2 regions of the Pseudomonas sp. P8_229 genome follow, and region 2 is predicted to be linked to the other one. Evidence: riboswitches for the same ligand, from Rfam matches in the RefSeq annotation. Region 2 holds a riboswitch; the other holds the start of a gene.
The links. Region 2 has a riboswitch for cobalamin ahead of cobW (cobalamin biosynthesis protein CobW). Riboswitches for the same ligand answer to the same signal wherever they lie in the genome.
Positions count from the first base shown of each region.

Region 1: it holds a riboswitch for cobalamin, as region 2 does, so the genes downstream of both, cobO (cob(I)yrinic acid a,c-diamide adenosyltransferase) here and cobW (cobalamin biosynthesis protein CobW) in region 2, are expected to answer to the same signal.

Region 1 covers NZ_CP125378.1:4,836,453-4,844,298, forward strand. Annotated here, with positions in the region: gene hda (DnaA regulatory inactivator Hda) at 22-726, shown strand; gene QMK55_RS21915 (C40 family peptidase) at 953-1,570, shown strand; gene QMK55_RS21920 (C40 family peptidase) at 1,792-2,328, shown strand; gene QMK55_RS21925 (sorbosone dehydrogenase family protein) at 2,455-3,768, opposite strand; gene QMK55_RS21930 (hypothetical protein) at 3,835-4,419, opposite strand; cobalamin riboswitch at 4,583-4,814, shown strand; gene cobO (cob(I)yrinic acid a,c-diamide adenosyltransferase) at 4,895-5,506, shown strand; gene QMK55_RS21940 (cobyrinate a,c-diamide synthase) at 5,503-6,903, shown strand; gene bluB (5,6-dimethylbenzimidazole synthase) at 6,900-7,550, shown strand; gene cbiB (adenosylcobinamide-phosphate synthase CbiB) at 7,547-7,846, shown strand, end outside.
Region 2 covers NZ_CP125378.1:5,760,356-5,768,201, forward strand. Annotated here, with positions in the region: gene nfuA (Fe-S biogenesis protein NfuA) at 1-456, shown strand, start outside; gene cobM (precorrin-4 C(11)-methyltransferase) at 645-1,391, opposite strand; gene QMK55_RS25950 (cobalamin biosynthesis protein) at 1,473-1,886, opposite strand; gene QMK55_RS25955 (CbtA family protein) at 1,883-2,584, opposite strand; gene QMK55_RS25960 (CbtB domain-containing protein) at 2,596-2,793, opposite strand; cobalamin riboswitch at 2,915-3,137, opposite strand; cobalamin riboswitch at 4,096-4,308, shown strand; gene cobW (cobalamin biosynthesis protein CobW) at 4,406-5,476, shown strand; gene cobN (cobaltochelatase subunit CobN) at 5,480-7,846, shown strand, end outside.

The sequences.
Region 1 (7,846 bases), 920 kb from region 2:
CTTGAGAACTGTTCAGTCAGCATGAAACCGATTCAGCTGCCCCTAGGTGTGCGTCTGCGTGACGACGCCACCTTCATCAACTACTACCCAGGCGCCAATGCCGCTGCACTCGGCTATGTCGAGCGCCTATGCGAAGCCGACGCTGGCTGGACCGAAAGCCTGATCTATCTGTGGGGCAAGCATGGCGTAGGACGTACGCATCTGTTGCAGGCTGCGTGTCTGCGTTTCGAGCAGATGGGTGAGCCGGCAGTGTATCTGCCGTTGGCCGAGTTGATGGATCGCGGCATCGAAATTCTCGACAACCTTGAACAGTACGAGCTGGTCTGCCTGGATGACTTGCAGGTGATTGCCGGCAAGCCGGACTGGGAAGAGGCGATGTTTCATCTGTTTAACCGTCTGCGTGACAGCGGTCGGCGCCTGCTGATCGCCGCGTCCACCTCGCCGCGCGAGCTGCCGGTCAAACTGGCCGACCTCAAATCACGCCTGACCCTGGCGCTGATCTTCCAGATGCGACCGCTTTCCGATGAAGACAAATTGCGCGCGCTGCAGTTGCGCGCTTCGCGTCGCGGTCTGCACCTGACCGATGAGGTCGGTCATTTTATTTTGACCCGCGGTACCCGCAGCATGAGTGCATTGTTCGACTTGCTCGAACAACTGGATCAGGCCTCGTTGCAGGCGCAGCGCAAGCTCACAATTCCGTTCCTCAAAGAAACTCTCGGTTGGTAGTCCAGCCCTTGAAATACGCGGCTTGCAGCCGGTTTCGACATATTTCAGGCGCCAGAAAATCCGCTTTTCCGCACCGTGTGCAGACCGCGTATCGATTCAAATGGGCTTAAGCGCTTAGATGTAAACGAGAAACCGGGAAGTCACAAAAAGATCGATTGAATTTGCAAATGAGGCTGATAGCGGGCATAGTCTCGGCTTCTTTACAACTTCAGCCACGGTCGTGCCCATGCTAAATCGCTTCGCACCCCTCGTGCCTCTCGCACTCGTCACCCTGTTGTTCGGTTGCGCTGCTCATTCTCCAGTTCAAGAGCAGCCTCAACAGGTTAAAAATTCTGCTACTGCCCAGTCTTCCGTTATTTATCAGGAAGAGCTGGCTACTGAAAAAGAACTCGCCGATTTCAACGGCAAGAAGCCTTACGAGCTTCCGGTTCTGGCCGACAGCATCCTCGAACGCGGCATGTCCCTGATCGGTACCCGTTACCGTTTCGGCGGTACCTCTGAAGCCGGTTTCGACTGCAGCGGTTTCATCGGTTACCTGTTCCGCGAAGAAGCCGGCATGAATCTGCCGCGCTCCACCCGCGAAATGATCAATGTGGATGCCCCGCTGGTCTCGCGCAGCAATCTGGAGCCGGGTGATCTGCTGTTCTTCGCCACCAATGGTCGTCGCGGTCGTGTAAGTCACGCCGGGATCTACCTGGGCGACAACCAGTTCATTCACTCCAGCAGTCGTCGCAGCGGCGGTGTTCGCATCGACAGCCTGGGTGACAGCTACTGGAGCAAGACCTTCATCGAAGCCAAGCGCGCCCTCGCGATGGCGCCGACCGTGGTCACCGCTCGCAAGTGATTCCCCCGTTGTCGCCACGTCCGTGGCGACCAAAACGGCCCTCGGCAACGGAGTAGACCTAGACTTTACAAGGTGAAGTTAAAGTCTTACTTGAAGTTTGTCGTATAGCCGCTAGAATCCTGTATCTATATTGATGGCAAACCGCCTGCGTGCTCCGCAGGCGGTTTTGTTTTCTGTCCATTCGGCAGAGAAAGCCGCAGCCAGATCAGGATGTTCTGCTTATGACGATGTCGGCCCGCCTTGCTTTGATCTTCTTCGCAGCGCTGCTCAGCGCCTGCGCCAGTCGCACACCGCCGCCTGCGCCCGTCGTACGCGCCCCGGTGGTGTTCGGACCTTCCCAATCATTCTCCCCCGCTGCTGAAGACGTGCTGTTTCGCGCGCTCGGCCTGGTTGGTACACCTTACCGCTGGGGTGGCAACACGCCTGATTCGGGGTTCGACTGCAGTGGTCTGATCGGTTTTGTTTACCGCGACGCGGCCGGTATCAATCTGCCTCGCTCGACGCGTGAGCTGATCGTGATGCAGGCGCCGAACGTTGGCAAAGAAGGCTTGCAGACCGGAGATCTGATCTTCTTCGCCACCAATGGCGGCTCGCAAGTCAGTCATGCAGGGATCTACGTCGGGGAAGGGCGCTTCGTGCATGCGCCGGCAACCGGCGGCACGGTGAAGCTCGATAGTCTGTCGAAGGCGTATTGGCAGAAAGCCTATCTGAGTGCCAAGCGGGTGTTGCAGCCTGAGCATCTGGCGCATAACCCTTAGTCGCTGAAATCCAATGTGGGAGCGGGCTTGCTCGCGAATGCGGTGTGTCATTCAACTACGATGTTGATGACCTGACGCTTTCGCGAGCAAGCCCGCTCCCACATTTGTTATGTGTTGGGCGCTAAATTATTTGGCGGACGACACCCGCCACACCTTGTTGCCCACATCATCGGCCACCAGCAAGCCACCTTGCTGGTCGATCACCACGCCCACCGGGCGGCCCAACGCGTTCTCATCCTTGTCGAGGAAGCCGGTCAGCACATCCACCGGTGCCCCGTTTGGCTTGCCTGCCGCGAACGGTACGAAAATCACTTTATAGCCACTGTGCGGTTTGCGGTTCCATGAACCGTGCTGGCCGATGAACGCGCCTTGCTGGAATTGCGCCGGCAAGCTGTTGCCTTCGGCGAAAGTCAGGCCCAGGGAGGCGGTGTGTGGGCCTACGGCGTAGTCAGGCGCGATGGCCTTGGCCACCAGGTCTAGGTTTTGCGGTTTGACGCGCACATCCACGTGTTGGCCGTAATAGCTGAACGGCCAGCCATAGAAGCCGCCGTCCTTGACCGACGTGATGTAGTCCGGCACCAGGTCGCTGCCGATTTCGTCGCGCTCGTTGACCGCCGTCCACAGTGCGCCGGTGGTAGGTTCCCACGCGAGACCGTTGGGGTTGCGAATGCCCGAGGCGAAGATCCGGTGGTTGCCGGTGGCGCGATCCACTTCCCAGATCGCCGCGCGACCTTCCTCTTTATCCAGCCCGTTTTCGCCAACGTTGCTGTTCGAGCCGACGGTGACGTACAACCTGCTGCCGTCCTTGCTGGCGATGACGTTCTTGGTCCAGTGATGGTTCAGAGTGCCGCCTGGCAGGTCGGTGACTTTGATCGGCTGGGTCTTGATCTCGGTAGCGCCCGGCTCGTAGTGGAAACGCAGCAGGCGATCGGTGTCAGCGACGTACAAATCGTTGCCGACCAGGGTCATGCCGAACGGCGAATTGAGATTCTGCAGAAACACCGTGCGGGTCTCGGCCACGCCGTCGTGGTCGGCATCGCGCAGCAGAGTGATGCGATTCGGGCTCGGCACACCAGCGCCGGCCTTGCCCATGACTTTCTTCATCACCCAGCCGCGAATGCCGCTGCTGTCGTCAGGCTTGGGCGGGGCGTTGGTTTCCGCCACCAGCACGTCGCCGTTGGGCAGCACGTAGAGCCAGCGCGGATGGTCGAGGCCTTCGGCAAACGCTGCGACTTGCGTACCGGCCGCTGCGGTCGGTTTGCCGCCCGCAGGCCAGCCGACCGCCGGTGCGATGTTCACTGTCGGGATCAGAGTGTTGTTGGGTTCGGGCAGTTTCGGTGACGGACCGGTGCCGTCGGAAACTTGCAGGCTGGAGGACTCACCGCAGGCGGCGAGTCCTCCGGCGAGGGCGATGACGAGAGCGAGTTGGGTTTTGCGCATTACTGATCTTCCCTATGAATGCATGCCTAATCATAGAGGAGCCTGCGCACCCGATGGTTCAACCGCTCAGCCACGGGCCTCTTTGAACAGCACGGCAATGCCGGGATGGTAGTTGCCCGCTTCGCTGCGCAACTTGCGGTAGGCGTAGGGGAAATACCAGGCGACCGCGCAGCAGTGTTCCTTTTGCAGGTCGTCGACCATGTCTTGCAGCTCTTCGGGGCTGGCGCTGTGCTGGGCCTTTTGCGGGGCGACGAACAGGCAGCCGAGCTTGAGGTCGCTGGCAAAGCTGATGCGTTTGGCATCGCTGGTGATGTCCTGCAAGGCCTGGGTCAGGTTGAGGTTGTTGACTCGCGGCCAGCGCTGGGTGGCCTGGAGGTAGGCGCGGTCTTCGGCGCCGGCGAGGAACAGGTCGGCGCGGGCATTGCGCTCGCCGTCCTCGTTCTGCTTGCGGGTGGTGGTGTCGCAAAGGGTCACCAGCTCGGCCATCCATGCCGCAGCGGAGAGCAATCCGAGATTGGCTTTCTCGTCATGCCAGTAAGGCGTGTCGTTGTCGCCGCGCACGGCGTTGTAGCGGTCGATACAGTCAAACCAGCGTTCAAGCATCGGGCGCAGGAATTCCAGGCGCGGGTTGCTGATGATCATGCCTTGCATCGTAATCATCCTTATTGTTGTGATGGGCTTTTTCGAGAAAAGCATGGCTCTTTGATATCATTTGTAACAGTGTGGCACAAGATTGGCGCCAGATAATTGATCGGCGGCAGTTATTCGCCCGACGGCCGCCTCTTTAATTGACGCTCCACCCCCAACCCTCTAACCTTCGCGGCTTGTTTCAGGTGCTCTGTGACGTGTGTCGACAGAGTGAAACAGGGAAGCCGGTGAGGGTTGTCTTCAGGCGAAGAACGATCACGATCCCGGCGCTGCCCCCGCAACGGTAAATGAGTAAAAGCTGCACATTCAGCCACTGCCTCGAAAGATGCGGGAAGGCGTGCAGCCAGGCGATGCGCCGCTCATGAGCCCGGAGACCGGCCTGATCCATCCAGCGGCATCACGGTGGGCGATGCCAGGCTTTTTGCCGTCTATTCTTGTGCCCGCCCGCCGTTACCCAGCCTCAACGGAGAGCTCCCCCATGACCGATTCCCCCGAGCGTGACGAACGCCATCTGGCGCGTATGCAGCGCAAAAAAGCCGTGATCGACGAACGCATCGCCAACTCGCCTGACGAGTGCGGCCTGGTGCTGGTGCTGACCGGCAATGGCAAAGGCAAAAGCAGCTCGGCGTTCGGCATGCTCGCTCGCGCCATGGGCCACGGCATGCAGTGCGGCGTGGTGCAGTTCATCAAGGGCCGCAACAGCACCGGTGAAGAACTGTTCTTCCGCCGTTTCCCGGAGCAAGTGCGCTTTCACGTGATGGGCGAGGGCTTCACCTGGGAAACCCAGGATCGTCAGCGCGACATCGCCGCCGCCGAAGCCGCGTGGGCAGTGTCCCGTGAGCTGTTGCGCGATCCGTCGATCGGCCTGGTGGTGCTGGATGAACTGAACATCGCCCTCAAGCATGGCTACCTCGACCTGGATCAGGTGCTCAGCGATTTGCAGGCGCGTCCGCCGATGCAGCACGTGATCGTCACCGGTCGCGCGGCCAAGCCGGAAATGATCGAGATGGGTGACACCGTCACCGAAATGGGCATGCTCAAACACGCCTTCCAGGCCGGCATCAAAGCGCAGAAAGGCGTCGAACTTTGAATCAACCACGTCACTGCCCGGCGGTGCTGATTGCCGCGCCGGCCTCCGGTCAGGGCAAGACCACGGTCACTGCCGCGCTTGCTCGATTACATCGCAATCAGGGACGTAAAGTGCGCGTCTTCAAGTGCGGCCCGGACTTTCTCGACCCGATGATTCTCGAACGCGCCAGCGGTGCGCCGGTGTATCAACTGGACATGTGGATGGTCGGCGAACAGGAAAGTCGACGCCTGCTGTGGGAAGCCGCCGCCGAGGCCGATCTGATCCTGATCGAAGGCGTGATGGGCCTGTTCGACGGCACGCCATCGAGCGCCGATCTGGCGCGGCATTTTGGTGTGCCGGTACTCGGTGTGATCGACGGCACGGCGATGGCGCAGACCTTTGGTGCGTTGGCGCTGGGCTTGGCGAAGTATCAGCCGGACCTGCCGTTTGCCGGCGTGCTGGCCAATCGTGTCGGCACCTTGCGCCATGCGCAATTGCTGGAAGGCAGTCTCACGGAAGGTCTGCGCTGGTACGGCGCGTTGTCGCGCGAGACTGGCATCGAACTGCCGAGCCGCCATCTCGGCCTGGTGCAGGCCAGCGAACTGAATGACCTCGATGTGCGTCTCAACGCCGCTGCCGACGCACTGGCCAGTAGTTGCGAGGTAGCGCTGCCGCCAGCGGTTGAGTTCGCCGCGCCTGACGTCATCGCTGTCGAGCCGCTGCTGAAGGATGTGCGCATTGCCGTTGCGCGTGATGAGGCGTTTGCCTTCACCTATGGCGCGAGTCTCGATCTGTTGCGGGCGATGGGCGCCGAGTTGAGTTTCTTCTCGCCGATTCGCGATATGCAATTACCTGAAGCGGACAGCTTGTATCTGCCCGGTGGTTATCCGGAATTGCATCACCTTGCGTTGTCGCAAAACACCGAGATGCTCGATGCGATTCGTGCCCATCATGCGGCAGGGAAACCGTTGCTCGCTGAGTGTGGCGGGATGCTGTATTTGCTCGATTCGTTGACGGATGTTGAAGGCGCGCGTGCTGAACTGGTCGGGTTGCTCAAGGGCGACGCGGTGATGCAAAAGCGTCTGGCGGCGTTGGCGTTGCAGGCGGTGGATCTGCCGGAAGGTTCGTTGCGTGGGCACACTTATCATCATTCGCTGACCACCACCGAGCTGACGCCGATTGCTCGAGGGCTGAGCCCGAATGGTGGGCGCGGCGCCGAGGCGGTTTATCGGGAAGGGCGGATGACGGCTTCTTATGTGCACTTCTATTTTCCGTCGAATCCTGCGGCTGTCGCTGCACTGTTTGCGCCGCCACTTGAGGACGCTATCGCGAGCAGGCTCACTCCTACAGTGGGCGATGGTGTGCCTGACGAAACGCAATCCCCTGTAGGAGCGAGCCTGCTCGCGATGGGGCCATGACCGACAACGCATTCTCCGAAGCCGAGCGCCAAGCGGTCTATAAAGCCATCGCCGAACGCCGCGACATGCGCCACTTCATCGGTGGGGTGGTTGAGCCCGAGTTGCTGCGCCGACTTCTGGAAGCCGCGCATCAGGCCCCAAGCGTCGGCCTGATGCAGCCCTGGCGCTTCATTCGTATCAGCGACCGAGCTTTACGTGGCCAGATCCAGAACCTCGTCGAAGAAGAACGCATCCGCACCGCTGAAGCGCTCGGCGAGCGCAGCGACGAGTTCATGAAGCTCAAGGTTGAAGGCATCAATGATTGCGCCGAAGTGCTGGTCGCGGCGCTGATGGACGATCGTGAAAAACACATTTTCGGTCGTCGCACATTGCCGGAAATGGACATGGCGTCGTTGTCCTGCGCGATCCAGAACCTGTGGCTGGCGTCCCGTGCCGAAGGACTGGGCATGGGCTGGGTCTCGCTGTTCGACCCGCAGGCACTGGCCGATCTGCTGCAACTGCCGGCCGGGGCCAAGCCGTTGGCGGTGTTGTGCCTGGGCCCGGTCAAGGAATTCTATCCGGCGCCGATGCTGGTACTCGAAGGGTGGGCGCAGGCGCGTCCGCTCAATGAGTTGCTGTATGAAAATTATTGGGGAGTGAGTCAATGAGTGTGGCGTTGTTGAGTGTCGCCGCAGTCGCGCTGGATGCGCTGCTGGGTGAACCGAAACGCTGGCATCCGCTGGTGGCGTTCGGCAATTTTGCCGGACGCATCGAGCGACGTTTCAATGCGGGCGGCCGTGGCTGGCGCAGTCACGGGGTCACCGCGTGGGTGATTGCGGTGCTGCCGCTGACCTTGCTCGCCACCGCGTTTTCCTGGGCGCCCTACGTGGGCTGGATTGTCGAGATTCTTGCGCTGTATTGCGCCCTCGGCATGCGCAGCCTTGGCGAGCACGTCGAGCCTGTG
Region 2 (7,846 bases):
ATTGCCTACTGCAAGCCGGGCGAAGAAAAACCTGAAGATACCGCGCTGGGGCTGAAAAGCTTCACCGCCTATATCGACTCGTTCAGCGAAGCGTTCCTTGACGATGCCGTCGTCGACTACGCCACCGACCGCATGGGTGGTCAACTGACCATCAAGGCGCCAAACGCCAAAGTGCCGATGGTCAACGCCGACAGCCCGGTCAACGAGCGCATCAACTATTACCTGCAAACCGAGATCAACCCGGGGCTGGCCAGCCACGGCGGTCAGGTCAGTCTGATCGATGTGGTCGAGGACGGCATTGCCGTGCTGCAGTTCGGTGGCGGTTGCCAGGGCTGCGGCCAGGCCGACGTGACCCTGAAGGAAGGTATCGAGCGCACCTTGCTTGAGCGAATTCCGGAACTCAAGGGTGTACGTGACGTGACCGACCACACGCAGAAAGAAAACGCCTACTACTAAGGCGTTCGCTGCGGACATGAAAAACGGCGCCCCGTGAGCGCCGTTTTTTTATGCCGCCGTACTTTGTAGTGAGGGGATTTATCCCCGATGAACTGCGTAGCAGTTCCATTTTTTGGGCTGCTTCGCACCCCATCGGGGATAAATCCCCTCGCCAAAGGTTTTGTACCCAGTCACAAAAGTCATCTGACTCAGGGCCTGTAGAGATGCGCATGCCCCGCGCGATACAGCGATGATTCGCTGAACACCTCACTGCCCAACACCCGTCCAACCAGAATCAACGCCGTGCGCCGAAACCCCTTGGCCTCCACCTTCACGGCTATATCCTCCAGTGTTCCCACCACCCAGTCCTGATCCGGCCACGTCGCCCGGTGAATCACCGCAATCGGGCAATCGGCGCCGTAATGCGGCAGCAGTTCGGCGATGATTTTCTCCAGGTGATTGACTCCCAGATGAATCGCCATGGTCGCGCCGTGCTGCGCCAGATTGCCGAGTTCTTCGCCTGCGGGCATCGCGGTCTTGTCGGCGTAGCGGGTCAGGATCACGCTTTGCGACACGTCGGGCAGGGTCAGTTCTGCACCGAGCAATGCCGCGCAGGCGGCCGTAGCGGTGACGCCGGGGATGATCTCGAACGGAATGTTCAGCTCACGCAGATAGCGAATCTGCTCGCCAATCGCGCCATACAGGCTCGGATCACCCGAATGCACCCGCGCCACATCCTGCCCCTTGGCGTGGGCGGATTTGATCAATTCGATGATCTGCTCCAGGTGCAATTCGGCGCTGTTGACCACGGTTTCGGCCTGATGCCCCTCCAGCACAGCGGCCGGAACGAGCGAGCCTGCGTAGATGATCAGCGGACAGCTGCGAATCAGCCGCTGGCCTTTGACAGTGATCAGTTCCGGGTCGCCGGGGCCGGCGCCGATGAAGTAGACGGTCATGAAGACATCCTGTGAAAAACGGGGCAGGGCAAGGCTTCAGATGAAGATTGCTCATGATCAAAGAGGGGGATTATCGGGATTTTACGCGGAGCCGGCCAATGCCAACGTGGCCTGGGCGTATTTTTGCCGGGAAATCAGCAGTTTTGCCGGTGCCTGAATCAGTTGTTCAGCGAGGGCCAACGCGGCACTTTCCGCCACGCCGTAACAACCGGTGCGCTCGTAGGCGATCTGTGAGTGATGACTCAGGCGTTGCTGATAACTGGCCAGTTCTTCACTGCTGAAATACAACAGCGGCAGTGCCAGTTGGGCCGCGAGTTCCTGTAAACCCGGTTCATCGCGCTTCAAGTCGATACTGGCCAGGGCCTTGACCGCTGCCAGCTCAATGCGATGCGCCTGCAAGACCTGGTCAAGTAACGCGCGCAGCGTACTGGCCGGGCAGCCGCGCTGGCAGCCCAGGCCGACCACGAAGGTCGGCGCTGCGCCGTCATTGGTCATGCCTGGTAAAGGCCATCGCTTTTGCGGCGGAACAACCAGGCGCTGATCAGGCCCAGGGCCAGCCAGAACGCCACGTTGGTCAACTGCGAAGCGATTTTGAACTGCGCTTCCAACGCTTGCGGGGCGAGCATCGAATGCACCTCCGGTTGCGGAGCGCCGATCACGTGTGGCACGGCCAGGATCGCCACGCCCAGCAGCTTCATCAGCCAGTGACGGCTGAACACGATCAGGGCCAGGCCGACAGCGGTAGAGGCGGCTGTGCCGATCCACCACATCTGCCGTGAAGCCAGATCGGCCGCAGCGGTGCCCGGCAGTTCCGGCGGCAGGCCCAGGGTTGGGGCGAGGACGAAGGTCGCATAACCGGCCAGCCCCCAGAGCAGGCCCTGCGAGGTTTTGGTCGGTGCACGCAGGGTGTACAGGCCCGCGAGCATCAGGGCGAAACCGACCGCCACCACCAGATTACCGCCGGTGGTCGAGACCACACGCTGCCAGCCGTCTTCCGGCTCCCAGGCTTGTGCGTCGTGGGTGTGGCCGGCCATGGCACCTTCGGCATGTTCATGAGCGGCGACGGGTTCGGCTTTCTCGAAGGTTTCCGCTTGCAGAATCAGCGGCGAGACCCAGAAGCTTTGCAGCAGGGTGAGGAGCATGGCGGCCAGCAGGCCGGTAAAACCTGCGGTTTGCGCAATACGCTTGATCATGTCGGCAGGTCTCAGTGGCACGGGAACGCGGCGCTGTGGCGGGTATCGTGCGCGGCGTTGTGCACCGCTTCGATGTGCGAGAAACCGGCGAAGTAGACGAGGCTGGCCCCCAGGATCGAGGCGAAGATCGCCGCGGTCAGGCGTTGGCTCAACGTGGCGGTGCTGGAGATTTTGTCGGTGTTGCTGCCGGTGCTGCTGATGATCGACATGGCGCTTCCCTCTGGAGTGTCAGCAGGTGAATAGAGCGCATGAAGACCCCTGCGAGTCGGGCACGCAGAGGTTCGAACAGCGCCCGCCCACCGCGGGTTTGTTATGTTCAGCGACGCACAATGCGCACTGTATGTTGCGGGCCGGTCTCCGGGCTCACGAGGGGTTGGCGTCAGGCCGACCTGCAAGCATCACCTTCCCATGCCGCACTGGCACAGTGGATCTGACGCTTCGCTCGCTTACCGTTGCGGGGGCAGCACCGGACTGACATGGCTTTGAGTAAAGCACATGATTCACCGGTTTCCCGTTTCACCCTGTGAAGGGCACCCGTAACAAGTTGTGTAGGAGACCATGGGTTGGGGAATTTAGTCAATTTTGTGGGTGGATCCGGTGCTGCGGTAACGGCCGCTTAGGGTTCCGCCCTTACGGCGGGTCACTTTTTCCAGACGCCGAAAAAGTAACCAAAAAGGCTTTACCCTGACGTTCGGCCCTCGCTGTGGCTCGGGTTCCTTCGCTCCGGGATTGATCCGTGGGGCATCGCCTCCGGTTTGCTTCGCTGCACCTCCTCTCGATGTGTTTGGCTACGCCAAACGGTCGCTGCGCTCCCACCCCCGGATCAATCCCTCCACTCAGCCTGCCGACGGGCCTTGAGATCAAAAGCTTTACTCGAGCTAACGCTCATCGTGTTGAGTGGGGCGGCTTCGCCGCATGGGTGTGCACGAATTAAAATTGTGGGAGCTGGCCTGCCAGCGATGGCGGCCTGACAGCCGACCAATCTTTAACTGAGCACACCCGATCCCACTGTGGGAGCGGCGGTGCGACGATTCGACTTGCTCGCGAAAGCGGTCTGCCAGCCAATTAACTCCAACTGAACACACCCAATCCCCTGTAGAAACTGCCGAAGGCTGTGGTCTTTTGATCTGGATCTGGATCTGGATCTGGATCTGGATCTGGATCTGGCTTTTGATGTTGCCTTTGATCTCAAAGCCCCATCGGCAGGCCGAGCGAAGGTGTCCATCAGGGGGTAGGCGCGCAGCGCCATGCGGCGTAGCCAAACACATCGAGAGGAGGTGCAGCGAAGCAAACCGTAGGCGATGCCCCCTGATGGACGCCGTAGCGAGGGAACACTGAGCCTCAGCGAAGTGCCGTACGCCGGGGCAAGACTTTTTGGTTACTTTTGACTGGGCCGGCATTCCGGGCGTTTGTCAAAAGTGACCCGCCGTAGGGGCGGAACCATTAGAGGGCCGTTACCGCAACAACGGATATGCCCCCAATCCAAACATTGACCGGTCACCACCCGATGCGTAGCCTTGCGCTTTCGAGGTTCTTCGGCCCACGCCGAAGCTAAGAAGGGAACGCGGTCAAAGCCGCGGCTGCCCCCGCAACTGTGAACGGTGATGTTCGCTGCCACGCCACTGCCAGCCCTGCCAAGGTGCCAGCGGGAAGGCGCAGCAAACGCCAGGCCCAGCGCCTGAACACCGTCAGCCAGGAGACCTGCCTCGTGACAGATTTCTCACTACAACCGGGCGGGGTGATCCGGTGGCGAATTCTTCCGCGCACACGCTCGCAGCGGATCTCGTCCCGTATGCCCGCCACCTTGCCAAAGGGCATCCGATGAAAACACTGGCCAAACTCCCCGTCACCATCGTCACCGGTTTCCTCGGCTCGGGCAAAACCACCTTGCTGCGGCACATGCTCGACAACGCACAGGGCCGCCGTATCGCGGTGATCGTCAACGAGTTTGGCGAGCTGGGCATCGACGGTGAAATCCTCAAACAATGCACCATCGGCTGCACCGAAGAAGAGGCCACCGGCCGCGTTTACGAGCTGGCCAACGGCTGCCTGTGCTGCACCGTTCAGGAAGAATTCTTCCCGGTGATGCGCGAACTGGTCGCCCGTCGCGGTGATCTCGATCACATCCTGATCGAGACTTCCGGTCTGGCCCTGCCAAAACCGCTGGTTCAGGCTTTCCAGTGGCCGGAAATCCGTAGCGCCTGCACCGTCGACGCGGTGATCACCGTGGTCGACAGCCCGGCCGTAGCCGCCGGCACCTTCGCTGCGTTCCCGGATCAGGTCGACGCCCAGCGCAAACTCGACCCGAACCTGGATCACGAGTCGCCGCTGCACGAACTGTTCGCTGACCAACTGGCCAGCGCCGATCTGGTGATCCTCAACAAGGCCGACCAGACCAGCCCGGAAGATCTGGCTCGTGTACGCGCTGAAGTCGCCGAAGAACTGCCGCCAGCAGTAAAAATCATCGAAGCCAGCAACGGCCGTCTGCCGCTGGACGTGCTGATCGGCCTCGGTGCCGGCTCTGAAGAACACATCGACAGCCGTCACAGTCATCACGATCACCACCACGACGGTGATGACGACCACGATGACCACGATCACGACGCCTTCGATTCGATCTCCATCGAACTGCCGCAAGCCGACGAAAGTCTGTTGCTCGACGCGCTGACGCAACTGGTGGTCCAGCACGGCATCCTGCGCGTGAAGGGCTTCGCGGCGATTCCGAACAAGCCGATGCGTCTGTTGATCCAGGGCGTGGGCACGCGTTTCGACAAACACTTCGACCGTCAGTGGGGCGCCGATGAAGCGCGTGTCACCCGTCTGGTGCTGATCGGTCAGGAGCTCGACGCCGTGCAACTCGAAGCGCAACTGCGCGCCGCGCTCAGCGTTTAAGCCATGCACCTGCTCAGGACCCAGCCCGGCGGTTTCGTGTCGGATGACAACATTGCCGACCTTGGACAAACCCCCGCCGAGCTGGTGATCCTGTGCAGCGGCGACTCCAGCCTGGCGCTGCTCGCCGAAGCCGCGCAGCAGCTGCCCGAGGATTACCCGAGCCTGCGCCTGGCCAATCCCATGCAGGTGCAGAATCACGCCTCAGTCGATCTGTACGTCGACGAAGTGCTGCGTCACGCCAAGGTGATCCTGATTTCGTTGCACGGCGGCATCGCCTATTGGCGTTATGGCGTCGAGCGTTTGGTGGAGTTGTCCGAGCGCGGTGTGCAGGTGATTCTGGTGCCGGGCGATGATCGTCCCGACCCGGAACTCAGCGACTTGAGCACCGTGCCCGCCGAAGATCGCGACCGCCTCTGGCAGTTCCTGCGTCAGGGCGGCATGGGCAATGCGCTGGACTTCTTCTATTGTCTGGCCAACCGCTGGCTGGCACGGGACTACGCCTGGGGCGAGCCGCAAGCGCTGCCGCGCACGGCGATTTACCACCCACAGAAAAACACCGCCGCACTGAGCGACTGGCAAGCCGAATGGCTGCCCGATCGACCGGTCGCGGCGGTGTTGTTCTACCGCTCGCATTTGCAGGCAGCCAACACCGCGTTCATCGATGTGTTCTGCCAGCGCTTGCAGGCAACGGGGCTCAATCCGCTACCTATCGCGGTCGCCAGCCTGAAAGAGCCGGGTTGCCTGAGCGTGGTCGAGAATTGGCTGGACGCGGTCGAAGCGGCGGTGATTCTCAACACCACCGGGTTCGCTCAATCCAGCCCGGAAGCCCCGCATCTGCGGCCGTTCCGGCGCAATATTGCGGTGATCCAGGCGATCTGCGCCCAGGACAACGAGCCGGGTTGGCGCGACAGCGAGCAAGGTCTCGGCCCGCGCGATCTGGCGATGCACATCGCCTTGCCGGAACTCGATGGACGCATCATCAGCCGGCCGATCAGCTTCAAGGATCTGGCCTGGCGCAGCGAGCGCAGTCAGTCCGACGTGGTCTGCTACCGGGCGCAACCCGAGCGCATGGATTTCGTCGCCGAACTGGCCCGGCGCTGGAGTGATCTGGCGCGGCTGCCGAATGCGCAAAAACGCATCGCGCTGATTCTCGCCAATTACCCGACCCGCGACGGTCGCATCGGCAATGGCGTCGGCCTCGACACGCCGGCGGCGGCGTTGAATATCTTGCGGGCGTTGCAGGCTGAAGGTTTTCCGCTGACGGCACCGCTGCCGGACAGCGGCACCGCGTTGATCCAGCAATTGCTCGGCGGCGTCAGCAATGATCTCGACAGCATCGACCTGCGTCCGTGCCAGCAAAGCTTGGGGATGGACGCTTATCTGGCGATGTTCAATGCGCTGCCCGAAGCCAATCGGACCGCCGTGGCGGAGCGCTGGGGCGCGCCGCAGAACGACCCGATGTGCCGCGACGGGCGGATGATGATCGCCGGTCTGCGCTTTGGCCTGACCTTCGTCGGTATTCAACCGGCACGCGGTTATCAGGTTGATCCGAGTGCGGTGTATCACGACCCGGATCTGGTGCCGCCCCACGGCTATCTGGCGTTCTATTTCTGGCTGCGCAACACCTACGGAGCGCACGCGGTGGTTCACGTCGGCAAGCACGGCAACCTCGAATGGCTGCCGGGCAAGGGCGTCGGCCTCTCGGAACACTGCTGGCCGGACGCGCTGCTCGGGCCGCTGCCGAACATCTATCCGTTTATCGTCAATGACCCGGGCGAGGGCGCCCAGGCCAAACGGCGCACGCAAGCGGTGATCATCGACCACCTGATGCCGCCGCTGACCCGCGCCGAAACCTACGGCCCGCTGCGCAATCTGGAACTGCTGGCCGACGAATATTACGAAGCCCAGTTGCTCGACCCACGCCGCGCCCGCGAGCTGCAGCGCGACATCCTGCAACTGGTGCGCGAGACGCAGATCGACCGCGAACTGCAGCTCGACGCCGGCCTGGACAGCGACGCCGACGCAGCGATCTGGCTGCCGCGTCTGGACACCTATCTGTGTGATCTGAAGGAATCGCAGATTCGCGACGGCCTGCACATTTTCGGCGAATCGCCGACCGGGCGTTTGCGCATCGACACGCTGCTGGCGTTGCTGCGCATTCCGCGTGGCGATGGCAAGGGCGCGCAGTCGAGTTTGTTGCGGGCGTTGGCCAAAGCCTTTGAGCTGGGGTTTGATCCGCTGGATTGCGCGTTGTCTGATCCGTGGCTCGGCCCGCGTCCGCAGGAGCTACAAGCCGTCAGCGACGAAATCTGGCGCACCGCCGGCGATACCCGCGAACGCCTCGAGCTGTTCGCCACTCAACTGATCGCC